DNA from 3 places in the Cupriavidus taiwanensis LMG 19424 genome. Region 2 is predicted to be linked to each of the others. Evidence: predicted binding sites of a transcription regulator. Region 2 holds the regulator's gene; each other region holds the start of a gene.
The links. Region 2 encodes sigma-54, which starts transcription at its own class of promoters, with help from an activator protein. Its sites were predicted from a motif close to TGGCANGNAANCTGCTTT; they were not measured.

Region 1 (9,634 bases), on a different contig from region 2:
GCTTCGAACTCAATACCTTGCTCGCCGCCGGGCTCGGCGCGCTCGGCTTCGAGGTAACGCCGCTGGCCGCGCGCGTGCGCTGGGGCGTGCCGGACGACGTGCCGACCATGACCTCGCACATGCTGCTGCGCGTGGAAGTGGCGCACCGCAGCTATCTGGCCGATGTCGGCTTCGGCGGCCCCACGCCGTTTCGCGCCATGGCGCTGTCGGAGCCGGCCGACGATGGCTTTCCCTACCGGCTGGCGCCCGCCCCGGCACAGGCTGGCGCCAGCGCCTTCCACACCTGTGATCTGCAGGCGCGCGGCGAGGCGGGCTGGATTCCGATCTACCGCTTCGACCTGACGCCGCAGCTGCCGATCGATTTCGTGGCGCGCAACTGGTATGTCTCGACGCACCCCGCCAGCGTCTTCCTGCAGCGCCTGATGGCCGCACGCACCGACGGCGGCACGCGGGTAACACTGGCCAACGGCGAACTGGCCGAACGGGCACCGGACGGCAGCGTGCGCCGTACGCACCTCCGGCATGCCGACGCGGTGGTGCAGGTCCTGTCGGACCGCTTTGGCCTCCTGCTGGACCAGGAGCTGCAGGACGGGCTGATGGCGGCGCTTCCCGCCTTGCTGGCACCCGAAGAGGCATCCGCGGGCAGCTGAAGCGCGCGGTTGCGCGATGCAGCATCCGCGCCATGCACGGCGCGCATTGCCCGCAGAAAGAATGCTGATAAGGCCGTTACGCGGCACTCCGCGCTGTGGACGCGGCCATGGCAGCGCCACATAATGTCCCGGCGATGCCGCCCCGCGGGCGCGTCCGCAGGACAACAGCGCGGCACGCCGCCGCCAGCACAAGCCGGCCAGCATCGCTGAGACCGGCACAGCCATACAGGAGACTCCATGTCATTGTTCGATCTGACGGGCAAGGTTGCCATCGTCACGGGCTCATCGCGCGGCATCGGCCGCGCCATTGCCGAGCAGATGGCGGTACAGGGCGCCAGGGTGGTGATTTCCTCGCGCAAGGCCGAGGCCTGCCAGGAAGTGGTGGATGCCATCAACGCCCACCACGGCGCCGGCACCGCGATTGCGGTCCCGGCCAATATCTCTTCGAAGGACGACCTGCAGCGCCTGGTCGACGAGACCAACCGCGCCTTCGGCAAGATCGACGTGCTGGTCTGCAATGCCGCCTCCAATCCGTACTACGGGCCGATGAGCGGCGTCTCGGACGACCAGTTCCGCAAGGTACTGGACAACAACGTCATCTCCAACCACTGGCTGATCCAGATGGTGGCGCCGCAGATGATCGACCGCAAGGACGGCTCGATCATCATCGTGTCGTCGATCGGCGGCCTGCGCGGCTCGCCCACCATCGGCGTCTACAACATTTCCAAGGCTGCCGACTTCCAGCTGGCGCGCAACCTTGCGGTCGAGTTCGGGCCGCACAATGTGCGCGTGAACTGCATCGCCCCGGGGCTGATCAAGACCGACTTCGCGCGCGCGCTGTGGGAAGATCCCGAGCGCTACAAGCAGTCCACCCAGGGCGCCCCGCTGCGCCGCATCGGCGAGCCCGTCGAGATCGCCGGCGCGGCCGTGTTCCTGGCCTCCGCGGCCAGCACCTTCATGACCGGCCAGGCCATGGTGGTGGACGGCGGCGTGACCATCTGAGGCGTTGACGCAAGCGTTGCAAGGCGGCCGGCGCTGACTGCGCCGGCCGCTTTCCTGCATTTCCCTCAATCTGCAGTGCAGTTCCGGGAGGCAGTCCATGTCGAGCAATCCGCAGTTGGCCGGCAACTGGCCAGTCATGTCGCTGGCCGACGCCCACGCCCGCCTGACCGCGCCGGGCGCGCCGTTCGAAACGGAAACGCGCGTGATCCGCGGCGTTCCCACCACCGTCTGGAAAAACGCACCGCCCACGCTGCGTGAGCTGCTGCTGGCCACGCGCGCGTTTGCCGATCGCACCTTCGTGGTGTACGAGGACGAGCGGGTCTCCTACGATGCGTTTCTGCGCGCCGCCATCGCCATGGCCCAGGCGCTGGTGCGCGACGGCGTGCGCAAGGGCGACCGCGTGGCGCTGGCCATGCGCAACCTGCCCGAGTGGCCGGTGGCGTTCTACGGCGCACTGCTGGCCGGCGCCATCGTGACCCCGCTCAATGCCTGGTGGACCGGCCAGGAGCTGGAATATGGGCTGGCCGATTCCGGCAGCCGCATCGCCATCGTCGATGCCGAGCGGCTCGACCGCATCCTCGAACACCTGCCCGGCTGCCCGGCGCTGGAACGCATCTACGTCTCGCGCGCGGGCGCCGCGCCGGCCGAGCCGCGCGTGATGGCGCTGGAAAGCGTGATCGGCCCTTCGTCGAGCTGGGCGGCACTGCCGGAGCAGGCGCCGCCCGCGGTCGACATCGACCCCGACGACGACGCCACCATCTTCTACACCTCCGGCACCACCGGCAAGCCGAAGGGTGCGCTCGGCACGCACCGCAATTCCACCTCGGTAGCCGTGGCCGGCGGCTTCAGTCCGCTGCGCAACCTGCTGCGCCGCGGCGAGCCGATCCCTGCGCCGGATCCGGCCGCGCCGCAGAAATCGATGCTGCTGGCTGTGCCCTTCTTCCACGTCACCGGCTGCATGGCGGTGCTCAACGGCGCCATCGCCACCGGCGGCAAGATCGTACTGCTGCACCGCTGGGACGCGCTGCGCGGCATGGAACTGATCGAACGCGAGCGCTGCACCGCGGCCGGCGGCGTGCCGACCATCGCCTGGCAGATCCTGGAGCATCCCGAGCGCGGCCGCTTCGACCTGTCGTCGCTGGAGAACATCAACTACGGCGGCGCGCCCGCCTCGCCCGAGCTGGTCCGGCGCATCCGCGAAGTATTCCCGCACGCCGCGCCGGGGATCGGCTGGGGCATGACCGAAACCTCGTCAACCTTTACCAGCCACAGCGCCGAAGAATACGTGATGCGCCCGGACAGCAGCGGCCCGGCGCTGCCTATCGGCGAGATGAAGGTGGTGGACGGCCGCGGCCAGGCGCTGCCGCCCGGCGAAACCGGCGAACTGATGGTGCGCGGCGCCAATGTCGTGCGCGGCTACTGGAACAAGCCCGAGGCCACCGCCCAGACCTTCGTCGATGGCTGGCTGCGCACCGGCGACATTGCCCGGCTGGATGACGAAGGCTACGTCTATATCGTCGACCGGATGAAGGACATGCTGATCCGCGGCGGCGAGAACATCTACTGCATCGAAGTCGAAAGCGCGCTGTACGAGCATCCGGCGGTCATGGACGCCTCGGTGGTCGGCCTGGCGCATCGGACGCTGGGCGAGGAGCCGGCCGCCGTGGTGAGCCTGAAACCGGGCATGCAGGCGAGCGAAGCCGAGCTGCAGGATTTCGTGCGCGCGCGGCTGGCAGCCTTCAAGGTGCCGGTGCGTATCCTGATTTACCACGACATGCTGCCGCGCAATGCCAATGGCAAGATCATGAAATCGAACCTGCGCAAGCTGTTCGACGCCGCCGCGTAAGCCGGGGCGGCGGGACTGCATCGATCCGATCCCTTACCAGGAAAACAAATTGACGGACCAAGCCAAGCCGGATTCCTCCCTCTCCCAACCCATGCGGATGCTTGGCGCGGCAGCGCTCGCCGCGCTGCTGGGCGGCTGCGCCGCCGGTGGCACCAACCTGGCCGCGGTGCCGGAGCTGCGTCCCGGGGTGCCGGCCGGCTACCTCGCCGCCGATGCGCGTCCCGACAGCCTGCAGCTGCTGCCCGCGCCGCCGGCATCTGGATCGGCCGCGCTGGCGCTGGATGAGGACGCCGCGCGCCAGGCCGGTCCGCTGCGCGGTTCGCCACGCTGGCAGCTGGCGTCCGACGATGCCGAGCTGACGTTCCCGCAGGCCGCCAGCACCTTCTCCTGCGCGCTGGGCGTGCCGGTCAGCGAAAAAGACACGCCTTACCTGAACATGCTGCTGCGCCGCAGCCTGGTCGATGCCGGCCTGTCCACGTACAAGGCCAAGGACCATTACAAGCGCACCCGCCCGTTCGTGGCCAACAAGACCCCGATGTGCACGCAGGCCGAGGCCGCCAAGCTGGAGAAGGATGGTTCCTACCCGTCCGGCCACAGCGCCATCGGCTGGGCCTGGGCGCTGATCCTGACCGAGATCGAGCCCGCGCGCGCCAATGAACTGCTGGCGCGCGGCCAGGCCTTCGGGCAAAGCCGCGTGGTGTGCAACGTGCACTGGCAGAGCGATGTCAACGCGGGCCGCACCATGGCGGCGGCCACCGTGGCACGGCTGCATGCCGATCCCACCTTCCGCGCAGACCTGGAACGGGCACGCAGTGAAGTGGCTGCCGCGCGCGCTGCCGGTGCGCGGCCATCGCGCGATTGCCAGGCGGAGACCGCGGCGCTGGCCCGCTGATGACGGGCCGCCCCGGCCGCTGCGCTTATTTCACCGGAATCACCGTGCCCGCCGGCACCGGCACCGCGGTCACGCTGTTCTGCGGGCTGCCGCTGACAATGCGGTCCGAATACGTCAGGTAGACCAGTGTATTGCGCTTGCGGTCGACCGCGCGCACCACGTGCAGCGCCTTGAACAGGATCGACATGCGCTCGGAGAAGACATTGTCCTGCTGCTTGATCGGCCCCTTGAAGCCGATCGGCCCCACCTGCCGGCAAGCGATCGAGGCCTCGGGCGGATCTTCCGCCATGCCGAGCTGGCCCTTGATGCCGCCGGTGCGGGCGCGCGACACGTAGCAGGTAATGCCGTCCACCTGCGGGTCGTCATAGGCTTCGATCACGACCTTGTCGGATCCGGTCATGCGGAAATTGGTGCTGACGCTGCCGATCTCCTCGGCACCGGCAACCGCGGCGGCGCTGGCGCAAGCGGCGGCGAACAGGAGTCGAACGAGTGGGTGTGGGGACTTCATGGCTGTATCACGCATCGATACTCAGTTCACCGACGACTTGATGTCGCCGTGGCGCTTTTCCATTTCCTGGCGCAGCGCGCGGCGCTGCTGCGCGGCGGCAAAGCGCTGGCGCTCGACCTCGTCGCGCGGCTCCAGCGGCGGCACCTCGGCGGGGGTGCCGTTGTCGTCCACCGCCACCATGGTGAAATAGCAACTGTTGGTGTGGCGCACCAGCTTGCTGCGGATGTTTTCGGTCACCACCTTGATGCCGATCTCCATCGAGCTGCGGCCGGTGTAGTTGACCGATGCCAGGAAGGTCACCAGCTCGCCCACGTGGATGGGCTGGCGGAACACGACCTGGTCTACCGACAGCGTGACCACGTAGCGGCCGGCATAGCGGCTGGCGCACGCATACGCCACCATGTCCAGGTACTTGAGGATGGTGCCGCCGTGGACGTTGCCAGAGAAATTGGCCATGTCCGGCGTCATCAGCACGGTCATGGAAAGCTGGTGGGACAGGTCATTCATGATGCGGGAAACGAAGATTGCGGGGGCGGGATTGCCGGCTGCGGGCGCCGGCAGTTTAACCCGGATCGCCGCGCCGTTGCGGCGTCATGGCGCCGCGTCGCCCCCGCTGGCGCAGGGACCGGCACATAAAAAAAGCGGCCTGCCAGGCCGCTTCTTTCGCTTTGGACGCAAACTGCTTACTTTTTCTTGTTCACGGCGTCCTTGAAACCCTGGCCTGCCGAGAACTTGACCGTCTTGGCGGCCGGAATCTTGATGGTTTCGCCGGTGCGCGGATTGCGGCCGGTACGGGCAGCGCGCTTGCCGGCGGCGAAGCTGCCGAAACCCACCAGCGTTACAGAATCACCCTTTGCCACTGCCTTCTTGATACTGTCCAGCGCTGCGTTGAGCGCACGCTCGGCGGCGGCATTGCTCAATTCTGCTTCCGCGGCGATGGCCGATACCAGTTCACCTTTATTCATGGCTGATTTCCCTTGTTGGTCGTCGTCACCGATGTGCCGGCCTCGCGGCCGGCCATCGATCGGCGCAGTCTAATCTGCCCGTCGCGCGTTGAGCAATCCCCAGTGGCACCAATGCGACAAAAAAACCCGCAAATCCTTGCTTGAGGCCGGTTAGCGGGCAATTTCCCCTGCTGTTCGCACTTGCCAGGCGCCCCATTTTGCCGGGCCGGGGCGGTTGGCCTGAAATCGCGCCCCCAAAACTACTCAGCATAGGACAGATTCCCCCAAATAGGGCGACGCACCACAACAGGTCGCGCAAAGCCCCCTTGTTCGCGCCATTTTGGCGCACGCGGTCCGGCCGCTGGCAGCTGGCCGATGCCACCATGCGCCAAGGGATGGACCGCCCGCGGCATGCCGGTGCGGATCTTTACCCGCTACGGTGCAGCCGGCACCAGGATGCGGCCGACTCTGGAATGCTTTTTGCATACGGATGCGCCCATTTTGAGCATGAGGTCACTATGGACAACTGGAAGACCGGCACCGACGCGCTGTTTATCCTGCTTGGCGCCATCATGGTGCTGGCCATGCACGCCGGCTTTGCCTTCCTGGAACTGGGCACGGTGCGCAAGAAAAACCAGGTCAACGCGCTGGTAAAGATCCTGGTGGATTTCGCGGTGTCCACCATCGCCTATTTCTTTATTGGCTACACCATCGCCTATGGCGTGCAGTTCTTTTCCGGCGCCGAAACGCTGGCCCAGAAAAACGGTTACGAACTGGTCAAGTTCTTTTTCCTGGCAACCTTTGCCGCCGCCATTCCGGCGATTATCTCCGGCGGTATTGCCGAACGCTCGCGTTTCAATCCGCAACTGGTTGCCACGTTCGTGCTGGTGGGTTTTGTCTATCCGTTTTTCGAAGGCATGGTGTGGAACCAGCGCTACGGCGTCCAGGACTGGCTGACGCGCATCGCCGGCGCGCCCTTCCACGATTTTGCCGGCTCGGTGGTGGTGCATGCCCTGGGCGGCTGGATTGCGCTGCCTGCGGTGCTGCTGCTGGGCGCGCGCCGCGGCCGCTATCAGAAGGACGGCCGCATCAGCGCGCATCCGCCGTCCAACATCCCGTTCCTGGCGCTGGGCGCCTGGATTCTTGCGGTGGGCTGGTTCGGCTTCAACGTGATGAGCGCGCAGACCGTCGACAAGATCAGCGGCCTGGTGGCGATCAATTCGCTGATGGCGATGACTGGCGGCACGCTGGCCGCCTGGCTGGCCGGACGCAACGATCCGGGCTTCGTCTACAACGGGCCGCTGGCCGGCCTGGTGGCGGTATGCGCTGGTTCGGACCTGATGCATCCGCTTGGCGCGCTGGTCACGGGTGCCGTGGCGGGCGCGCTGTTCGTCTATATGTTCACCCTGGCGCAAAACAGGTGGCATATCGACGATGTGCTCGGCGTCTGGCCGCTGCACGGGCTGTGCGGTGCCTGGGGCGGCATCGCCGCGGGCATCTTCGGCGTGAAGGCGCTGGGGGGCCTCGGCGGGGTCTCGCTCGGCGCGCAACTGCTCGGCACCCTGCTTGGCATCGTGGTGGCGCTGGCCGGTGGCACGCTGGTCTATGGCACGCTGAAGCGGCTGGTTGGCATCCGCCTCGACCCCGAAGGCGAGTTCAATGGCGCGGACCTGACCGTGCACCGGATTTCCGCGACACCCGAGCGCGAAACCAACTGGTAATCCGCGCCAGCGCATTTGCGATATAAACAGACAAGCCGTGCAAGGCGGCTTGTCTTAACAATTATTTGCTTGCACTTCGGCACGCGGCCTCTCAATAATTGCCGTGCCCGGTCATTGCGCGCAACGCGCAGGGGCTCGCACGCCGCAGCCGGCTGGTTCGGGGGATGTTGGGTCGGCGGCTGGCCGGTTACACCAACTCGAAAGGACTACGCCAATGGACGCCTCTACCTTCGATAACCTCAGAACCCTGGTGGTCTCCTACGCCACCGAATTCGGCGTCAAGATCCTGGCGGCGCTCGCCTTCTGGGTCATTGGCCGCTGGCTGATCCACTTTGTCGTGCGCATGGTGCAGAACGCGCTCGGCAAGCAGAAGGTCGATCCCACGCTGCTGCGCTATGTCGGTTCCATCGTCACCGTGACGCTGAACGTGGTGCTGGTGATCGGCATCCTCGGCTACTTCGGCATCCAGACCACCACCTTTGCCGCGCTGATCGCTGCCGCAGGCGTGGCCATCGGCATGGCCTGGTCCGGGCTGATGGCGAACTTCGCCGCCGGCGCATTCCTGGTGGTACTGCGGCCGTTCAAGGTCGGCGACTTCGTCACCATTGGCGGAACCACCGGCACCGTGCGCGAGATCGGCCTGTTCGCGACCACGCTGGACACGCCGGACAATGTGCAGACCGTGATCGGCAACAACAAGATCTTCAGCGACACCATCCAGAACTTCACCGCCAATGCGTTCCGGCGCGTGGAACTGAAAGCGCAGCTGGCCGGCAGCACCGACGTGGCCGAAGCCGCGGCGCTGCTGAAGACCCGCATTGCCGAGATCCCCAACGTGCTGGCCGAGCCGCCGGTCGACGTCGAGATCCTGGAATTCACGCTGGTCGGTCCGGTACTGGCGGTGCGGCCCTATTGCCACAACGATCATTACTGGCAAGTGTATTTCGACACCAACCGCATCATCCGCGAGTGCTTTGGCCAGGCCGGCTACGCGGCGCCGATGCCGGCTCACATGGTAGTGGTGCAACAGGCCGGGTTGCCGCACGCCGCCGCGGAGCATGCCGCAGCACAGCAGGCCGCCTGAGCGGGCGCGCGGCGCCGGTTGTCAGCGGGCGCCCGGGCGCGCGCGCGCACCCGATCGCCCGTAATGGCGCATCAGCACCGCGCCCGCGCCGCAGGCCGCCATCACCACGCCCAGCGGCAGCGCGCTGCCGTCGCGCCACACGCTGACCGCGGCGCCGCCCAGCGTGCCCAGCGAAAACTGCAACGTGCCCATCAACGCCGAAGCCGTGCCGGCGCGGTGCCCCTGGTGCGCAAGCGCCAGTGCCGAAGCGTTCGGCGAGACGCAGCCCAGCGCGCCGATAAACACGAAGAACCCACCCAGCAGTACCGGCAGCACCGCCATCCCCGCCAGCGCTGCGACGGCCAGCACCATGCCAGCGGCAAGCGCCGCCAGCAGCGTGGCGCCCAGCACCTGGTCGAGCGAACGGCCGCGCACCAGCCGGGCATTGAGCTGCGACATCGTGATCAGCCCCAGCGCATTGGCACCGAACACAAAGCCATAGTGCGATGGCGCGATGCCGTGCAGTTCGATCAGCACGAAGGGCGAACCCGAGATATACGCAAACATGCCGGCCGAGCCGAACCCGGCTGACAGCGAGTAGCCGAGGAACTCGCGGTCGCGCAGCAGTTCCGCGTAGCTGCGGGCCACGGTGCCGAGCCGCAGCGGCGCCGCATGGCGGCGGTCCAGCGATTCCTCCATGCGCAGGTGGACCAGCAGCAGGATCAGCAGGCCGGCCCCGGACAGCACCCAGAAGATGGCGCGCCAGCCCGATACGGTCAGGACCGCGCCGCCGATGATCGGCGCCAGGATCGGCGCCACGCCCATCACCAGCATCAGCGACGAAAACGCCCGCGCCGATTCATGCGCCTCGAGCCGGTCGCGGATCACCGCCCGCGCCATCACCATGCCGGCGCAGCCGCCCAGCGCCTGCAGGAAGCGCCAAAGCATCAGCGATTCCACGTTGCGCGCCAGCGCGCAGCCCATGGCGGCGAGCACGTAGAGACATAG
Region 2 (9,634 bases):
TGTAGCCCTGAGCGTCGAGGTAGCGGGTCAGTTCAGGGATGAACTGCGCCGGCAGGTTGTCCACGCAGTAATAGCCTGCATCTTCGAGGACGTTCAGTGCGACGGACTTGCCGGAACCGGATATGCCGGTGATGAGGATGATGCGCATAGCAACTGAAGCATAGCATCAGGTGCCGGCTGCGTCATGACAGCTGTTTGACACACCCAAAATGAAAATGGCGAACCTCGCGGTTCGCCATGCTGCGGTGCCAGGGGGCGCTCAGGCTGCCTTCGACAGGCATTCCTTCATGTGGGCCTTGTATTCGTCGCCCTTCTTGCCCTTGCCCGACTTGCTGCAGGACGCCATCTTTTCCTGCTGGGTCTTGGACACGCCGGACTTCGACAGGCATTCCTTCATGAACGCCTTGCGTTCGTCGCCCTTTTTGCCGGAGGCTTGCGCGTTGCAGGCCTTCATCTTGTCTTGCTGGGTGTTGGCAGCGGGTTTGTCAGGGCTGGCCGGGGTAGCAGGGGTGGCGGGCACGGCCGGGGTGGCCGGGGCTGCTGCCGATGGCTTGGCCGGGGTGGCTGGCGTGGCCGGCGTGGCGGTCTGCGCAAAGGCGCTGGCGGCGAACAACGGGGTAACCAGCGCGCACACTGCAATCAGGCTCTTCATGCTTGCTCTCCTCGGGGGTGGAAAACCTTGTCGCCGCGCGCCTGGGTCGGCGTTGCGGCTGCCGTAACGGACGTGATGCCCATTACAGCACAAAACGAAGCATGCCCGAGAAACGTTGACGGGAGCTCGCTACGCCGTTGTAAGCAATTGAAAGCCGCGGCGCAGGACCGGCTACAGCAGCCGCCCCTGACCGCGCGAGACGGCGTCGGCCTGCATCGCGGCGCGCTGGCGGTCCATGAAGTCGCGCAGGGTGTCGATGCCGCGCAGGCGCAGGATGGTGTTGCGCACGGCCGCCTCGACCAGCACCGCAAGGTTGCGGCCGGCCGCCACCTGGATCTTGACCATGTGGATCGGCAGCCCCAGCACGTCCAGATACTGCGAGTCCAGCGGCAGGCGCTCGAACTCGCCGTCGTTGCGCCGCACCAGCTGCACCACCAGCTTGATCTTCATCTTCCGCCGCACCGCGGTCTCGCCGAAGATGGTCTTGATATCGAGCAGCCCCAGGCCGCGCACTTCCAGCAGGTTCTGCAGCAGCGGCGGGCAGCGTCCTTCGATGAAATCCGGGCCCAGCCGGACGAAATCGACGGCGTCGTCGGCCACCAGTCCGTGGCCGCGCGAGATCAGCTCCAGGCCAAGTTCGCTCTTGCCCAGGCCCGATTCGCCCATGATCAGCACGCCCATGCCCAGGATGTCGAGAAACACGCCGTGCATGGTGACGCGCGGCGCCGAGATGCGCGACAGGTACAGGCGCAGGTGGTCGATCACCGCGGCGGACGACACCGGCGTGGTGAACAGCGGCGTCGACGAGCGCGTGCAGCGCAGTTCGAGGTCCGGCGGCGGCTCCATGCCGTCGGCGATTACCAGGAACGGCGGCTCCAGCAGGATCAGCTCGCCCATCTGGCGCTTGCGGGTCTCGTCGTCCAGGCGCTGGTAGTACGTGATCTCGGGCTTGCCGAGTACCTGGATCCGGTTGGGGTGGATCAGGTTGAGGTGGCCCACCAGGTCTGCGGCGGAGGTCGCTTCGCGGGCGAATTCGACGTCAAAGGCGCGATCGGCGCCCTCCAGGCCGGCGACCCACGAGAGTTTCAGGTCGGCTGCGTTGTCGTCGAAGATTGACTGGGAGGTGACGCCGGTGAGTTCCATGCGGGTTGACTGGTAAGGCGGTTTGCCAAGCGCGTGGCGCCTGCCCGGTCTGGTGCCGGACCGCTCTGGGGAATCAGGGGATCAGGGATGCCATGCGATCAGCAATTGATGCACGGCATCGGGCGTGGGCAAGGTCGCCAGGCCCTCGCGCATGTCGCGATCCGACAGCAGTTGCGCGATCTCGGACAGGATCTCCAGGTGCTGCTGGGTGGCCTGTTCCGGCACCAGCAGGAAGATCAGCAGCGACACCGGCTTGCCATCCGGCGATTCGAACGGAATCGGCTCGGCCAGGCGCATGAAGGCAGCCAGGGGTTGCTTGAGGCCCTTGATGCGCCCGTGCGGGATCGCCACGCCGGCACCCAGCCCGGTCGAGCCCAGCGACTCGCGCGCGAACAGGTTGTCGGTCACGATGGCGCGCGCCACGCCATGGTTGTTCTCGAAGAGGAGCCCGGCCTGCTCGAACACACGCTTCTTGCTGGTGACGCTGACGTCGAGGGTGATGTTGCCGGGTGGCAGCAATTTGGCCAAACGATTCATGGGCGATGCGCAGGATTTCAGTTAGCGGGCGGATCGATCCGCCGGGCAGCGGCTGGTTCCCTGACCACTGCGGGCGCGGGGGAGACGCCCGGCCCATTATAGAGCAGCGGCTACCCGAGCCTTGTGCGGTGCAGCGCGGGCAGGCGCGGCCACGATTTCTCTCTCTTTGTATGGCGCAGCATACACCTTGGCGCTGCGCTTGCGAACACTTCGGGCCGCCCCACGTGTACAGCGTTGGCTCGGCTGCCACAGCCCGAGCCGGCGCCAGGGCGCAAAAAAGCCGCGCTTCACGGCGCGGCTTGCCTGTGGAATCTGGTTCAGCAGCCTTCTGCGAGGCCGCCGGGCATAGGTTTATTGCTGCATCTGCGCTGCGGCCATCTGGTACTTGACCGCTTCACGGTCGTGGCCTTGCACGCGATCCTTGTAGCGAATCACCTGACGGTCCAGCTTGTCGACGAGTGCGTCGATCGCCGCATACAGGTCTTCGTGATGCGCCTCGACAAAGATGTCCTTGCCCTTGAGATGTAGATTGATTTCCGCGTACTGGCGCCGGTCCTTTTCCTTGTGATTGTCGACAGAGAGCAGCACGCTAACGCCAATGACTTGATCGAAATGCCTGACGATTCGCTCCAGCTTCGTTTCCACGTACTCACGCAGAGGGGGCGTGATGTCCAGGTGGTGTCCACTGATCTTGAAGTTCATAGCGCTTCTCCTTCTGAAAGAGCCTCACCAGGCAGGCGGTGGGCTCGGCTACAAAGACTTGCGGAGATTCACTGCGGGGATCTTCAGGGCTTCGCGATATTTGGCAACGGTGCGGCGTGCGACAACGAAGCCTTGCTCACCCAGCAGTTCGGCGATGCGACTGTCGGAAAGGGGATTCCTCGGGTCTTCGGCTCCTATCAGTTGCTTGATCAAGGCGCGGATGGCCGTTGATGAAGCCGCGCCACCGGTTTCGGTGGACACGTGGCTGCCGAAGAAGTACTTCAGTTCGAAAGTACCCATCGGCGTGGCCATGTATTTATTGGTCGTCACCCGGGAGATGGTTGACTCGTGTAAACCCAGTGTATCGGCAATCTCCCGCAAAACCAAGGGGCGCATGGCGATTTCACCGTGGGTGAAAAAGTTCTTTTGACGCTCGACAATGGCTTGCGAGACACGCAGGATCGTGTCGAACCTTTGCTGGATGTTCTTGATCAGCCAGCGCGCCTCCTGCAGCTTCTGCTGCAGCCCGGCGGTGCCGGTCTCGCCCTTGGCGCCGCGCAAAATCTGCGCATACATGTCGTTAATGCGCAGCCTTGGCATCACATCCGGATTGAGCTGCGCGATCCAGCCGCCGCCGCTCTTGCGCACGAATACGTCCGGCACGACGAAATCGGCTTCGGGCCGGCTGTACGCGTGGCCCGGGTAGGGGGCCAGCGAGCGGATCAGGTCATGGGCGGCCTTCAGCGCGACCTCATCGACCTGCAAGGCCTTTTTCAGCCGCGTGTAGTCGCGTACCGCAAGCAGTTCGAGGTGATGGGTGACGATGGTCAGCGCCAGCTCGCGCTGCGGGTGCGTCAGGCGGCGCAATTGCAGGGCCAGGCATTCGGCCGCATTGCGCGCACCGACGCCGGGCGGGTCGAAGCTCTGCAGCAGCGTCAGGATGGCGTGGACTTCGTCGGGGTCGAATTCGAGCTCTTCCGGCAGTTCCGCGCAGATCTCTTCCAGCGAGGCGCTCAGGTAGCCGTCGTCATCGAGGGACTCGATCAGGAAGATGGCGAGACCCTTGTCCCGCGCCGAGATCTTCAGCGGCGTGAGCTGCTCCATCAGGTATTCGCGCAGCGTGGGCTCGGCATCGCGCAGCTGCATCGGCGTCTTTTCGTCTTCGTCGCCTTGCGGGCGGCGGGCAAAGTCGTCAAGGCTCCAATCGCCGTTGCTGTAGTCGTCGCCGCTGCTGTTGTCGCCGTAGCTGTCTTCCGCGGCGCCGTCGGCGTGCGCATCGCCGTTGCCCTGGGGCTCGGCGGGCGCGGGCGCGGGAGCGCTCTGGACGTTGACCGAGCCGTCAGCCGCCACCCGCAGCGGGCTTTCGATCCAGTCGTTTTCCCGCTCGAGCAGCGGGTTTTCCGTCAGCGCCTGTTCGACTTCCTGCTGCAGTTCCAGCGTGGAAAGCTGCAGCAGCCGGATCGACTGTTGCAGCTGGGGGGTCAGTGCCAGGTGCTGGGAGAGGCGGAGCTGTAGCGACGGTTTCATGCGACCTATTTTATGCGCATCTTTCCGATGTTGGAACGGAAATTGCTATCGCTGAAGCGCTCTGATCGCCGCTGGCTCTTCACCGCCATGCAGCCATGGGCCGCCCGCGCATGGCGCCCGCCTTGTTACATGCGGAAATTCTCGCCCAGATAGACCCGCCGCACGGCGTCGTTGGCAATGATGTCTTCGGGCTGCCCCGCGGCCAGCACCGTGCCTTCGCTGATGATGTAGGCGTGGTCGCAGATGCCCAGCGTCTCGCGCACGTTGTGGTCGGTGATCAGCACGCCGATATTGCGCGCCTTGAGGAAGCTGACGATACGCTGGATCTCGCCCACGGCGATGGGGTCGACGCCGGCGAACGGTTCGTCCAGCAGGATAAAGCGCGGCGATGACGCCAGCGCGCGTGCGATTTCCACGCGGCGACGCTCGCCGCCTGACAGCGACAGCGCCGGGTTGTTGCGCAGGTGCGCGATCTGCAGGTCGTCGAGCAGGGCGTCCAGGCGGCGCTCGATCTCGGCCCTGGCCAGCGGCTTGCCCTTGTCCAGCTGCAGTTCCAGCACCGCGCGGATGTTTTCCTCGACGTTGAGCTTGCGGAACACCGAGGCTTCCTGCGGCAGGTACGACAGCCCCATGCGCGCGCGCTCGTGGATCGGCAGGCCGCTGATGTGGTCGCCGTCGAGCACGATGTCGCCCTCGTCCAGCGCCACCAGGCCGACGATCATGTAGAACGACGTGGTCTTGCCCGCGCCGTTCGGCCCGAGCAGCCCGACCACCTCGCCGCTCTTCACGTCGAGCGAGACGTCCTTGACCACCGTGCGCGAGCCATAGCGCTTCTTCAGGTGGCGCACGACCAGCGTGCTGCCGCCGGGCAGGACGGCGTTGGCTTCGACGACAGGCTTGTCGGCAATGGTGGCGGTATCGGTCATGGGTACGGTCAGGGTTTGTTGGCGGGCGCGGGCGCGGGCTTCAGGTCCAGCGGCGAGCCGCCCGCGGTGCCGGACTTCTGGTCCTGGCGCGGCGACAGCACCGCGCGCACCCGGCCGGACGGGTTGGCCGCCGCGGCATCGCCGCTGCCGCCGCCGGCAGCGGTGTAGAGTTCCTTGCGGCTGTCGTAGGTCAGCACCGCGCCGCGGATCTCGTCGAGCAGCTTGGCGCCTTGCAGCCGCGCCATGCGGGCATTGCCGATCAGCTTGGAGAACTCCTGCTTGCCGTCGTATTCGATGCGGTCGCCCCAGCCGTCGATATATTCGTCGACGCCTTCGCGCTTCTGGCGGATATAGGCCTGCCGGCCCGGCTTCGAGGTGGCCACGGCGAACTGGTAGCCCTCCGGGTCGGTGCGCAGCTCGGCGGCGTCGGACTTCAGGATCATGGTGCCCTTGGTCAGCACGACGTTGCCGGTCAGCGTATAGATCTGCTTGACGTCGTCATAGCTGGCGTTGTCCGCCTCGAGCACCATCGGCTTGTCGCGGTCCGCCCGCTCGGCAAGGGCAGGCTGGCCCAGCAGGCCGAAGGCCATGGCCAGCGCGAGCAGGGCCGGGGCGGTGCGTCGACGGGACGAAGTCGTCAGGGAAGCGGTCATGTTGGCAGGGTTGCTTGAGGGCGTCGGGATGCGTGATGGTGCGGTTGGCGCGGACACCGGCGCGCGCGCTGCGGGCCGCGCGGGCGGGCGCCGCGTGCGCGGGCTGCGCCGGACCGGGTTCAGGACCCCGGCGCGCGGCCGGGGGACGGCCCGGTAATGATGGTGCCGCGTACATTGCCGAGCAATTGTACTTCGCGGGTGACGTTGTTGAAGATCAGGCCGTTGGCGGTCATGACCGACGGGCCGCGTGTCAGCTTGACCGGCTTGTCGGTCTTGACGATGTCGTCATTGACCAGCAGCTGGAAATAGCTCGACGCCGCGGTCAGCTGCGGATCCTTGGACGGATCCGCGCCCTGCTGTCGCAGCACGTAGCCATTGCCGTACAGGTCGATCACCGTGCCTTCGGCGTTCATGCGGCCGATGTCGGCACGCGCGGTCACCGGCGGGCGGTCCGGTTCATAGGCGCGCATGGCGGGGCGCGTGACCTCGTAGGTCTGGTCGTCCTCGAAATGGATCATGCGCTCGCCGGTGAAGCGGATCTTGGTGCTGCCGTCGGGCGCCAGCTCGGTGGCCGAGAAGCGGTCCATGAAGTAATCGGGCTCGTGCTTCTTGGCGGTCTGCGCGGCCTGGTCTTCCCTGGGGGAGTTGATCTGGACCAGCCAGAACGTGCTGCCCGCCACGATGGCCATCAGCAGCAGCGGCAGCAGCCGCATGACGATGCCGCTGAGGGAGGCGAGGAGTGCCTGCATGTTGTCCTTGGCGTTGTGCCCGGTGTGGGTTTCGTGCCGATGGCGACGTCGGTGGCGCGCCCGCTCAGATGACCTTGGCGCGGGTCAGGTCGTGGATATGCAGCGCGCCGGCCAGGCGCCCGTCGTCGTCCACCACCAGCAGCTGGTTGATGCGGTTGGCTTCCATCACCTGCACGGCTTCCACTGCCAGCTGGTCCTGGTTGACCACGTGGGGGTTGCGGTGCATGACCTCGCCGATCGGCACGGTCTTCCAGTCGCGCGGGGTTTCCAGCAGGCGGCGCAGGTCGCCGTCGGTGAACACGCCGATGGCGCGTCCGTCGGGATCCACCACCGCGGTCATGGCCATGCCCTTGCGGGTGATTTCCATCAGCGCCTGGGCCAGCGGCGTGCTTTCGCGAACCTCGGGCACGGCGTTGCCGGTGCGCATCACGTCGCGCACATGGGTCAGCAGCTTGCGCCCGAGCGCGCCGCCGGGGTGCGAGCGGGCGAAGTCTTCCTCGCCGAAGCCGCGCGCATCGAGCACCGCCACCGCCAGCGCGTCGCCCAGCGCCAGCGCGGCGGTGGTGCTGGCCGTCGGCGCAAGGTTCAGCGGGCAGGCTTCTTTCTCGACCGCCGCGTCCAGGTGGACGTCGGCCAGCTTGGCGAGGTTGGAGTCCGGATTGCCGGTGACCGAGATCAGGCGCGCGCCGATGCGCTTGACGATCGGGATGATCGACAGCAGCTCGCCGGTCTCGCCGGAATTGGAGAAGGCGATCAGCACGTCGTCGCGCGTGACCATGCCGAGGTCGCCATGGCTGGCTTCGGCGGGGTGCACGAAGAACGCGGGGGTGCCGGTCGAGGCCAGCGTGGCCGCGACCTTGCGCCCGATATGGCCGGACTTGCCGATGCCCGAAACGACCACGCGCCCGGTGCATTGCAGGATCAGCTGCACGGCATGGGCAAAGTCGCCGTTCAGGCGGCCGGAAAGTGCGGAAACCGCATCGGCTTCGGTCTGGAGCGTGTCGCGGGCGAGCCGGAGTGCTCGATCCGCATCGAAATTAGCTATCATGGCGACGAAGTATACCAACGAATGCGACCGCACCTGGGCCGGCCCATGACGCGCGTCGTGCTCGCCCGTGCTCGCCGTATTTGCGCCGGCAGGGTGCCCGTGCCGGGTCGGCCGCGCGCCTCGCCGGTCACCCTGACCGCCTGATGCATTCTCCGCTGGAACTGACCCTGGTGCTGCTGGCCGCCGCCGTGTTCGGCGTGGTCGGGTTCCGCATGCTGCAGCTGCCGCCGATGCTGGGCTACCTGGCCGTCGGCATCCTGATCGGGCCGCATGCGCTCGGGCTGGCCAGCGACACCGCGCAGACCAAGTACCTGGCCGAATTCGGCGTGGTCTTCCTGATGTTCTCGATCGGGCTGGAATTCAGCCTGGCCAAGCTGCGCGCGATGAAGCGGCTGGTGTTCGGCCTGGGCGGCTCGCAGGTGGTGCTGTCGATGCTGGCGGTAGTGCCGGCCAGCTGGGCCTTTAACTGGCTGTTCCCGTTGTCGTGGCAGGCCTCGGTGGCGCTGGGCGGGGCCCTGGCGATGTCCTCCACCGCCATTGTGTCCAAGATGCTGTCGGAGCGCATGGAGCTGGAAAGCGAGCACGGGCGCAACATCATCAGCATCCTGCTGTTCCAGGACCTGGCGGTGGTGCCGCTGCTGATCGTGATCCCGGCGCTGTCGCGCGATCCGGGTGACCTGATGATGGCGCTCGGCCTGGCCACGCTCAAGATCGTGGTAGCGCTGGGTGTCATCTTCTTCCTGGGCCAGCGCCTGATGAGCCGCTGGTTCCATGTGGTGGCGGCGCGCCGCTCGCAGGAACTGTTCATGCTGAACCTGCTGCTGGTCACGCTGGGCATGGCGGCGCTGACCGAGCGGCTGGGCCTGTCGATGGCGCTGGGCGCCTTCATGGCGGGCATGCTGATCTCGGAGACGCCCTACCGCCACCAGGTGGAAGAAGACATCAAGCCGTTCCGCGACGTGCTGCTGGGGCTGTTCTTTGTCACCATCGGCATGCTGCTCAATATCCGCGTGGTGCTGGACCATCTCTGGCTGGTGCTGGCGCTGCTGGTGGTGCCGGTGCTGTTCAAGCTGGTGCTGATCGCGGCGCTGGCGCGCGTGTTCGGCTCGCGCCAGGGCGTGGCCATCCGCACCGGGCTGGGGCTGGCGCAGGCGGGCGAGTTCGGCTTCGTGCTGCTCAACCAGATCGACGGGCTGAACCTGGTCGACCCGGTGCTGATCCAGGTGATCCTGGCGTCGATGCTGCTGTCGATGCTGGCGGCGCCATTCCTGATCCAGTACAGCGACGCCATCGTGCTGCGCTTCGCCGCCAACGAATGGCTGATGCAGTCGCTGAACATGACCCGCATCGCCGCGCAAAGCCTGCAGACCGAGAAGCACGCCATCATCTGCGGCTTCGGCCGCAGCGGGCAGAACCTGGCGCACATGCTGGAGCGCGAGGGCATCAACTACGTGGCGCTGGACCTGGACCCGGACCGCGTGCGCGAGGCCGCCGCGGCCGGCGACACCGTGGTCTATGGCGACGCCGGCCGGCGCGAGGCGCTGATCGCCGCCGGCATCCACCGCGCCGCCGCCCTGATCGTTACCTATGCCAACACCCCGTCGGCGCTGAAGGTGCTGCACCATGTGCAGGAGCTGGCGCCGGCGCTGCCGGTGATCGTGCGCACGGTCGACGATTCCGAACTGGACACGCTGCAG
Region 3 (9,634 bases), 750 kb from region 2:
GTACGCCTCGTCCTCCAGGCCGGTCAGCGCCAGCGTCTCCTCGATGCGGCGATGGCCGTCGCCGGTGAGCCGCGCGCGCAGCGACGACCACCAGCGCTTGTCGGCCTTCATCGCCAGCTCCAGGTTCTCCCACACCGCGTGCTGCTCGAACACGGTCGGCTTCTGGAACTTGCGCCCGATGCCGACCTGCGCGATGCGCGGCTCGGTCATCCGCATCAGGTCGATGGTCTGCCCGAGGAACACGCGCCCGCTGACATTGGCATTGCGCGGCCCGGTCTTGCCGGTGATGACATCCATCATCGTGGTCTTGCCCGCGCCGTTGGGGCCGATCACGCAGCGCAGCTCGCCATGGTCGATCGACAGGTTCAGCTTGTTGAGCGCGCGGAAGCCGTCGAACTGGACGGTGAGGTCTTCCAGGTACAGGATCGGGCCGTGCGACACGTCGATGGTGTCCGGCTCCAGCACGCGGCCCAGCCCGGTGGCATCGCCGCTTTCGGCCTGGCCGTGTTCGAGTGCGGCGTTCATGCTTCACCTCCGGTGCGGCCCGCGACCGCCGGCGTGGCGGCCGCTTCGGTTGGCACGGGTGTGGCGGCGTGCGCGCGGCGCTCGCGCCAGCGCTGCCACAGGCCGGTCACGCCATCGGGCAGGTACAGCGTCACCAGCACGAACATCGCGCCCAGCAGGAACAGCCAGTATTCGGCAAAGTGCGCGGTGAAGAGCGTCTTGGCGCCATTGACCAGGAACGCGCCGATGACCGGTCCGATCAGCGTGCCGCGCCCGCCAACGGCCACCCACACCGCCATTTCGATCGAGTTGCCGGGCGACATCTCGCCCGGGTTGATGATGCCGACCTGCGGCACGTAGAGCGCGCCGGCGATGCCGCACAGCACGGCCGAGAAGGTCCACACGAACAGCTTGTAGCCGAGCGGGCTGTAGCCGGAGAACATGACGCGCATCTCGGCATCGCGCACCGCGGTCACCACGCGGCCCAGCTTGGACGTCACGATGTAGCGGCAGGCAACGAAGCCGCCCAGCAGTGCGAGGAAGGTCAGCACGAACAGCGCCGCGCGCGTCTGCGGCGCGGCGATGGCAAAGCCGGCGATGCGCTTGAAGTCGGTAAAGCCGTTGTTGCCGCCGAAGCCGGTCTCGTTGCGGAAGAACAGCAGCATGGCCGCGTACGTCATCGCCTGCGTGATGATCGACAGGTACACGCCCTTGATGCGCGAGCGGAAGGCAAAGAAGCCGAACAGCCACGCCAGCACGCCGGGCACCAGCACCACCAGCAGCAGCGCATAGCCGAGATGGTCGGTGCCGTGCCAGAACCACGGCAGCTCTTTCCAGTCGAGGAACACCATGAAGTCCGGCAGGTCGCTCTTGTACACGCCTTCGCGCCCGATCGAACGCATCAGGTACATGCCCATGGCATAGCCGCCCAGCGCGAAGAACAGGCCGTGGCCGAGGCTGAGGATACCGCAGTAGCCCCACACCAGGTCGAGCGCGATCGCCGCCAGCGCAAAGCACATGATCTTGCCGACCAGCGTCAGCGCATACGCCGACAGGTGCAGCGGATGGCCTTCCGGCACCAGCAGCGCGCAGACCGGCACGCCGATGCCGACAATCGCCGTCAGCGCCAGCAGCACGAGCCAGCCTCGCGGAGAAAACAGCGACTGGCGCTCGGGTACGGCAAGCCGGAACGGCGTGGCGGAAGAGTTGGATTGGAATCGCTGCATCATGCCTCCGCACTGCGCCCCTTGAGCGCGAACAGTCCCTGCGGCCGCTTCTGGATAAACAGCACGATCAGCACCAGGACCAGGATCTTGGCCAGCACCGCGCCATAGAAAGGTTCGATGAACTTGTTGAGGATGCCCAGCCCGAACGCGCCGACGATGGTGCCGGCCAGTTGCCCCACCCCGCCCAGCACCACCACCATGAACGAATCGATGATGTAGGCCTGGCCCAGGTCGGGGCCGACATTGCCGATCTGCGACAGCGCGCAGCCGCCGAGCCCGGCGATGCCGGCACCGAAGGCAAAGGCGTAGCTGTCGACCTGCCACGTACGCACGCCGACGCACGCCGCCATGGTCCGGTTCTGCGTCGTCGCGCGCACGAACAGCCCCAGCCGCGTGCGGTTGAGCACCGCCCACGCCACCGCCACCACCGCCAGCGCGAACAGGATGATGACCACGCGGTTGTAGGGGATCACCAGGCCCGGCATCCATTCGAAGCCGCCGCTCATCCATGCGGGATTGGCCACTTCCACGTTCTGCGCGCCGAACAGCGTGCGCACCGCCTGCATCAGCAGCAGGCTGATGCCGAAGGTGGCCAGCAGCGTTTCCAGCGGGCGGCCGTACAGGTGGCGCAGCACCAGCCGTTCCAGCACGAAGCCCACCAGGGCGGCCGCCAGGAACGAAGCCGGCAGCGCCGCGGGCAGGTACCAGTCGAATGCGCCCGGCGCATGCGCACGGAACAGCGACTGCACCACGTAGGTGGCATAGGCGCCGATCATCAGGAATTCGCCGTGGGCCATGTTGATGACGCCGATCAGCCCGTAGGTGATGGCCAGGCCGAGCGCGGCCAGCAGCAGCACGCTGCCCAGGCTGAGGCCGGCGAACAGGTTGCCGATCACTTCGGCGCGGCGCTGGCCGCCCTGCAGCGTGTCCAGCGCCTGCTGCGCCGCCAGGCGCACGCTGCTATCGGGCTCGCGGTAGCGGCCGGCGCTGTCGCGCTCCACCAGCGGCGCCAGCTTCTGGCGGTTTTGCGGGTTGCTGTCGCGGCCCAGGATGCCGATGGCTTCGAGGCGCGCTTCGCGCGCGGCGGGCTCGGGCGTGCCGGCCAGCACCAGGTTGGCCCAGATCACGTCCAGGCTGGCGCGCAGGCCGGCATCGGCCTCGGTCTTGCGCGCGGCTTCGACCGCGGGCAGCGACGCGCTTTCCGGCTGGTCGCGCAGCGTGGCCACCGCCTGCGCGCGCACGGCGATGTCTGGCGACTGCAGCAGCAGGCTGCTGGCGGCGCTGTCGACCAGCGCGCGCAGGCTGTTGTTCAGCGTCAGCGACTCGAGTTCGTCGGCCTTGACCGTGACTGGCTGGCCGGTGATCGCATCGACAATCTTGTCGCCATCCTGGCGCACCATGCCGGCCGACGGGGCGTATTGCAGGGCGTCGTCCTGCAGCGCTTTCAGGATCGGGCCGGCTGCGGCGGGAGCGGCCTTGGCCAGGGCCGACAGCGCGGCGGTCTTGGCGTCGAAGTCGTCCCCGGCCAGCGGCTTGAGGTCGGCCTGCGTCAGCGCGGCGGCCCATGGCGCTGAGGCCAGCAGCAACGCTGCCAGCAGGGCGCGCAGCCAGGGCACGACTCGAACGGATAAGGGATTGCGCATAGGAGCTTGCGATTGTCAGGAATGAAGCGCGCTGTTTGTTTGCGCCCCTCTCCCGCAAGCGGGAGAGGGGCGCCGGATGGTGGCAAGCAAACGAGGCTTACATCACCTTGTCCGGCTTCCCTTCATTGCCCGCGATAAACGGGCTCCACGGCTGCGCGCGCACCGGCTTCGGCGTCTTCCACACCACCGCGAACTGACCGTCGCCCTTGACCTCGCCGATCATCACCGGCTTGTACAGGTGGTGGTTCTCGCCCATGGTCAGGGTGAAGCCGTCCGGCGCCTTGAAGGTCTGGCCATACATGGCCGCGCGCACCTTGGCGGTGTCGGTGCTGCCGGCTTTCTTCACCGCTTGTGCCCACATGTGGATGCCCACGTAGGTGGCTTCCATCGGGTCGTTGGTCACGCGCTTGTCGCCGCCGGGCAGGGTGTTGGCCTTGACCCACGCCGCCCACTGCTTGCGGAACGCATCGTTCTCGGGGTTCTTGACCGACATGAAGTAGTTCCACGCGGCCAGGTGACCCACCAGCGGCTTGGTGTCGATGCCGCGCAGCTCTTCTTCGCCGACCGAGAACGCCACCACCGGCACGTCCTTGGCCTTGAGCCCGGCGTTGCCCAGTTCCTTGTAGAACGGCACGTTGGAATCGCCGTTGATGGTGGAGATCACCGCGGTCTTCCCGCCCTGCGAGAACTTCTTGATATTGGCGACGATGGTCTGGTAGTCGCTGTGGCCGAACGGGGTGTAGACCTCTTCGATATCCTTGTCGGCCACGCCCTTGCTCTTCAGGAAGGCGCGCAGGATCTTGTTGGTGGTGCGCGGGTAGACGTAGTCGGTGCCGAGCAGGAAGAAGCGCTTGGCGCCGCCGCCTTCCTTGCTCATCAGGTACTCGACCGCGGGGATGGCCTGCTGGTTGGGGGCCGCGCCGGTGTAGAAGACGTTCTTCGACATTTCCTCGCCTTCATACTGCACCGGGTAGAACAGCAGCGAGTTGAGCTCTTCGTAGACCGGCAGCACCGACTTGCGCGATACCGAGGTCCAGCAGCCGAAGGTCACCGCGACCTTGTCCTTGCTCACCAGCTGGCGCGCCTTCTCGGCGAACAGCGGCCAGTTCGACGCCGGGTCCACCACCACCGGCTCCAGCTTGCGCCCGAGCACGCCGCCGCTCTTGTTGATCTCGTCGATGGTCATCAGCGCCACGTCCTTCAGCGACGTCTCGGAGATCGCCATGGTGCCGGACAGCGAATGCAGGATGCCGACCTTGATCGGCTCCTTGGACTGCGCCAGCGCCAGCGGGCTGGTACCGATCATCGCCGCGGCGGCTATCGCCGACAGCTTCAGCATGTCACGTCGTTGCATTTGCAGCTCCCGTTTATGGTGTTGGTCAGGGACTACGCTCCCCGGGGTGATGCATCTGCAACTAGCGTGCCACGGCGATATGGCGCCCGCGGCGCGGCCACAGGCGGCGCGTACGGCGGAAGCTAGCCTGCCGCGCGCGTGCGCACCATCGCCGTGCCACACTGGCTCGCACTGAGTCAGTGCGTATCGGCCGACGCGGGCGATGTCGGTGCATGGCGCTTGCATCGCGCTCGCAGCTTGCGCCAGCGTGGCGCCCGCTGCCGTGCCGGCACGGCGGCGCGCACGGTTTAAGCGAACGCTTAAACCCGGATTCGAATGCATGTAAATCCGTACATTCAATGATTAAGGCCGGCGCTCCGCGGCACTACGGTGAAAGCTGGCCGTGGTCGCGCCTTGCGACCCGGCCGTGGCGCATTTCCCGGACCCCCATAAAAGGAAGGAGAAACCATGCCGTACGCTGCCGACCCCAACGCATCCACCGCCGAGCCGCAATCGCACGCCAACCCGTACCGGCGCCCGCGCCGCGGCAAGCTGGCGCTGGCGGCACTGGCGCTGACACTTGGCGCCTGCGGCGGCGGCGACGACTCCCCGCCCCCGCCTCCGCCACCGGCGGTCACGCCCACCGCCGGCTGCGAGCTGGACGGCAGCACCGGCGGCCAGGCCGTGGTGCTGCCGGGCGACCCCAACGCGCCGGAGCAGGCAACCGGCTATGCGCCCAAGGTCACGGTCTACAGCAAGACCTATATGGCGGTGACCAACAACCCGGTCTCGACCAAGGCGGCATGCGACGTGCTGAAGGCCGGCGGCACGGCGATCGACGCCGCGGTGGCGGCGCAGATGGTGCTGAACCTGGTCGAGCCGCAATCGTCCGGCATCGGCGGCGGCGCCTTCATCCTGCATTTCGACGCGGCGACGCGGCAGCTCACCGCCTACGACGGCCGCGAGACCGCCCCGGCCGCCGCCGACGAGAACTACCTGCGCTGGAAGTCCGCGGCCGACCCGACCACGCCCCTGCCCAATGCCCAGCGTAGCGGCCGCTCCATCGGCACCCCCGGCACGCTGCGCGTGCTCGAGCTGGCCCACCGCGACTACGGCAAGACCGCGTGGAAGGAACTGTTCGCGCCGGCGATCAAGCTGGCCACCGACGGCTTTGCGATCCCGCCTCGCATGGCCGCCGCGATCTCGGACAGCGCCACCGTGGCCAATATCAAGCGCGATCCGGAAATGGCCGCCTACTTCCTCAATCCCGACGGCACCCCGCGCGCGGTCAACACCGTGCTGCGCAACCCCGCGCTGGCAGCGGTCTTCAGCGCCGTCGCCGCGGACGGCGCCGACGCCTTCTACAAGAACGGCCCGATCGCGCAGGCCATCGTCGCCAAGATCCAGACCACCTACGACGGCAACACCACGCCGGGCGTGACCACGCTGGACGACCTGGCCAACTACCAGGCCAAGAAGCGCACGCCGGTGTGCACCACCTACCGGCAGTACGAGGTGTGCGGCATGCCGCCGCCGTCCTCGGGCGGGATCGCGGTGGCGCAGATCCTGGGCATCGTCGAGAACTTCGACATGGCGGCGCACAAGCCCACGCTGGTCGACCAGAACGGCGGCCGGCCCAGCGTGCTGGGCGCCCACCTGATGGGCGAGGCCGGCCACCTGGCCTATGCCGACCGCAACAAGTACGTGGCCGACACCGACTTCATTCCGTTGCCCGGCGGCAGCCCGGACACCATGCTGAACAAGGCCTACCTGAGCCAGCGCGCCAGCCTGATCAGCACCACCGGCTCGATGGTCACGCCGGTGGCGGCGGGCAACCTCGGCGACGTGCCGCTGGCGCCGTCGATGGTGGAGGAGCGCGGCACCACGCACCTGTCGCTGCATGACAAGTACGGCAACGTGGTGGCGATGACCACCACCATCGAGGCCGGCCTGGGCTCGTTCCACATGACCAACGGCTTCCTGCTCAACAACGAGCTGACCGACTTCAATGCCGATCCCGCGCCGGGCGGCGTGAAGGTGGCCAACCGGCTGCAACCGGGCAAGCGCCCGCGCAGCTCGATGGCGCCGACCCTGGTGTTCCGGCGCAACAGCGACGGCTCGCGCGGCGACTTCTACATGACCACCGGCTCGCCGGGCGGCGCCACCATCATCCAGTTCGTCGCCAAGACCCTGGTGGCTTCGCTGGACTGGGGCCTGGATGCGCAGCAGGCGGTCTCGATGATCGACTTCGGCGGCAATAACGCGAGCGCGGGCTCGCCCATGGTGGTCGGCGGCGAGCATCCCAACGTCGACACCAGCACCCCGGCCGGCGGCCTGCCAGGCGACAACGACCCGCTGGTCAAGGGCCTGCGCAACCTGGGCCACACCGTCAACACGGCGGCGCAGTCCAGCGGGCTGAGCGCGATCATCCGCACCACCATCGGCGGCTCGGCGGTGCTGGTGGGCGGCGCCGACCCGCGGCGCGAGGGCGTGGTGCTGGGGGACACGTTCAAGCCCTGACGATGCCGTTGCAGCAATGAGAAAGGGGCCCCGCGGGGCCCCTTTTCCGATGCAGGACGGCAGTCCTTACATCACCATCATGTTGGCGTTCAGGTTGTGCATGATCCACAGCGAACCCGCCACCACGATCACCAGGATCAGCGCCGTGAACAGCAGCGCGATCACGTTGCTGCGCTGTTCGGACGACGAATCCAGGTGCAGGAAGTACTTCAGGTGCACGATCATCTGGACCACGGCCATGCCCAGGATGGTCCACAGGATGGTGCCCTTGTCCATGGTGCCGTCCATCACGATCTTGAACGGGATCACGGTCAGGATCACGGCCAGGATGAAGCCGATTGCGTAGCCCTTGAAGCTGGCGTGGCCGCCAGCGTGGCTGTCGTGCGCGTGCGAGTCGTGGGCGCCGTGCGCCGCCGGTGCGTTGTGTTGTGCCATCACAGATGTCCCATCAGGTAGACCACGGTAAACACGCCGATCCAGACCACGTCCAGGAAGTGCCAGAACAGCGACAGGCACATCAGGCGCTTGCTGAGCGTCGGGGTGATGCCCTTCTTGCCCAGCTGCCACATCAGCACGATCATCCACAGCATGCCGCTGGCGACGTGCAGGCCGTGGGTGCCGACCAGCGTGAAGAACGACGACAGGAACGCGCTGCGGCCCGGGCCGGCGCCTTCGGCGATCAGGTGGTGGAACTCGTTGATTTCCATCGCCATGAACGCCAGGCCCAGCAGGAAGGTGATGCCGAGCCAGGTCTGCACGTGCTTGAGGCTGCGGTTCTGCAGCGAGATCATCGCCATGCCGTACGTGATCGAGGAGAACAGCAGGATGAAGGTCTCCACCAGCACGTAGTTGAGCTCGAACAGCTCCTTCGCCGACGGGCCGCCTGCCAGTTCGCCGCGCAGCACGGCGAAGGCCGCGAACAGTCCGGCGAAGATGATGCAGTCGCTCATCAGGTAGATCCAGAAGCCATACACCGTATTGGCACTGGTATCGTGGTGCGCATGGTCGTGGCCATGGGCGTCGGCGTGAGCCGGCGCGCCGGCCTGCGCGGGGATGCGGTCTAGGACTTGAGTCGACATGGTTCTCAGGCTTGCGAAGCAATGCGCTGCAGATGGCGCGTTTCGATCTGCTCGACCTCGGTGGCCGGCACGTAGTAGTCGATATGGTCGTCGTTGCTGCGGTGGATGAACGCCCAGATCATGCCCACCAGGCCAACGATGGCCAGCCACCAGATATGCCAGGTCAGGGCGAAGCCGAACACCAGGCTGAAGGCGCCGATGATGAAGCCCGCGCCCGTGTTCTTGGGCATGTGGATCTTCTCGTAGCCTTCGGTCGGCAGGGTCTCGCCACGGGCCTTCATGTCGGCGAACGCGTCCAGGTCACGCACCACCGGGGTGTGCGCGAAGTTGTAGAACGGCGGCGGCGACGAAGTGGCCCACTCCAGCGTGCGGCCGCCCCACGGGTCGCCGGTCACGTCGGCCAGCTTCTTGCGGTCGCGGATCGACACCACGATCTGCAGCACCTGGAAGAAGATGCCCAGCGCGACGAACACCACGCCCACCACGGCCAGGTACAGCCACGGCGTCCAGGCCGGGTTGTCGGTATGGTTCAGGCGGCGGGTCATGCCCATCAGGCCCAGCACGTACAGCGGCATGAAGGCGAAGTAGAAGCCCACCAGCCAGCACCAGAACGAAGCCTTGCCCAGTCGCTCGTTCAGCTTGAAGCCGAACGCCTTCGGCCACCAGTAGGTGATGCCGGCCAGGTAACCGAACAGCACGCCGCCGATGATCACGTTGTGGAAGTGGGCGATCAGGAACAGGCTGTTGTGCAGCACGAAGTCAGCCGCCGGCACCGCCATCAGCACACCGGTCATGCCGCCGATCACGAAGGTGATCATGAAGCCCAGCGTCCACAGCACCGGCGAGGTCATCTGCACGCGGCCGCGGTACATGGTGAACAGCCAGTTGAAGATCTTCACCCCGGTCGGGATGGAGATGATCATGGTGGTGATGCCGAAGAACGCGTTGACGTTGGCGCCCGAGCCCATCGTGAAGAAGTGGTGCAGCCATACGATGAACGACAGCACCATGATCGCGGCGGTCGCGTACACCATGCCCTTGTAGCCGAACAGCTTCTTGCCCGAGAACGTGGCAATGACTTCAGAGAAGATGCCGAACGCCGGCAGGATCAGGATGTACACCTCGGGGTGGCCCCAGATCCAGATCAGGTTCACGTACATCATGGCGTTGCCGCCACCGTCGTTCGTGAAGAAGTGCATGCCGAGGTAGCGGTCCAGGCCCAGCAGCGCCAGGGTCACGGTCAGCACCGGGAAGGCGGCGACGATCAGCACGTTGGTGCACAGCGCGGTCCAGGTGAACACCGGCATGCGCATCAGCGTCATGCCAGGC

Region 1: the regulator sigma-54 is predicted to act here: its motif matches at 6,312-6,329, upstream of RALTA_RS21115 (ammonium transporter).
Region 3: the regulator sigma-54 is predicted to act here: its motif matches at 4,782-4,799, upstream of urtA (urea ABC transporter substrate-binding protein).

The regions. Positions count from the first base shown of each region.
Region 1 is NC_010530.1:1,194,172-1,203,805, reverse strand. It holds gene RALTA_RS21150 (arylamine N-acetyltransferase family protein) at 1-650, shown strand, start outside; gene RALTA_RS21145 (SDR family oxidoreductase) at 888-1,652, shown strand; gene RALTA_RS21140 (class I adenylate-forming enzyme family protein) at 1,750-3,498, shown strand; gene RALTA_RS21135 (acid phosphatase) at 3,548-4,390, shown strand; gene RALTA_RS21130 (CreA family protein) at 4,416-4,898, opposite strand; gene RALTA_RS21125 (acyl-CoA thioesterase) at 4,920-5,405, opposite strand; gene RALTA_RS21120 (HU family DNA-binding protein) at 5,582-5,863, opposite strand; gene RALTA_RS21115 (ammonium transporter) at 6,361-7,563, shown strand; gene RALTA_RS21110 (mechanosensitive ion channel family protein) at 7,778-8,647, shown strand; gene RALTA_RS21105 (Bcr/CflA family multidrug efflux MFS transporter) at 8,669-9,634, opposite strand, start outside.
Region 2 is NC_010528.1:327,842-337,475, forward strand. It holds gene rapZ (RNase adapter RapZ) at 1-148, opposite strand, end outside; gene RALTA_RS01595 (PsiF family protein) at 260-652, opposite strand; gene hprK (HPr(Ser) kinase/phosphatase) at 824-1,795, opposite strand; gene ptsN (PTS IIA-like nitrogen regulatory protein PtsN) at 1,877-2,332, opposite strand; gene hpf (ribosome hibernation-promoting factor, HPF/YfiA family) at 2,684-3,034, opposite strand; gene RALTA_RS01615 (RNA polymerase factor sigma-54) at 3,083-4,561, opposite strand; gene lptB (LPS export ABC transporter ATP-binding protein) at 4,687-5,487, opposite strand; gene lptA (lipopolysaccharide transport periplasmic protein LptA) at 5,496-6,140, opposite strand; gene lptC (LPS export ABC transporter periplasmic protein LptC) at 6,260-6,889, opposite strand; gene RALTA_RS01635 (KpsF/GutQ family sugar-phosphate isomerase) at 6,954-7,937, opposite strand; gene RALTA_RS30600 (hypothetical protein) at 7,824-8,081, shown strand; gene RALTA_RS01640 (cation:proton antiporter domain-containing protein) at 8,081-9,634, shown strand, end outside.
Region 3 is NC_010528.1:1,080,108-1,089,741, reverse strand. It holds gene urtD (urea ABC transporter ATP-binding protein UrtD) at 1-525, opposite strand, end outside; gene urtC (urea ABC transporter permease subunit UrtC) at 522-1,730, opposite strand; gene urtB (urea ABC transporter permease subunit UrtB) at 1,730-3,373, opposite strand; gene urtA (urea ABC transporter substrate-binding protein) at 3,471-4,727, opposite strand; gene RALTA_RS05040 (gamma-glutamyltransferase family protein) at 5,175-7,226, shown strand; gene cyoD (cytochrome o ubiquinol oxidase subunit IV) at 7,293-7,661, opposite strand; gene cyoC (cytochrome o ubiquinol oxidase subunit III) at 7,661-8,305, opposite strand; gene cyoB (cytochrome o ubiquinol oxidase subunit I) at 8,311-9,634, opposite strand, start outside.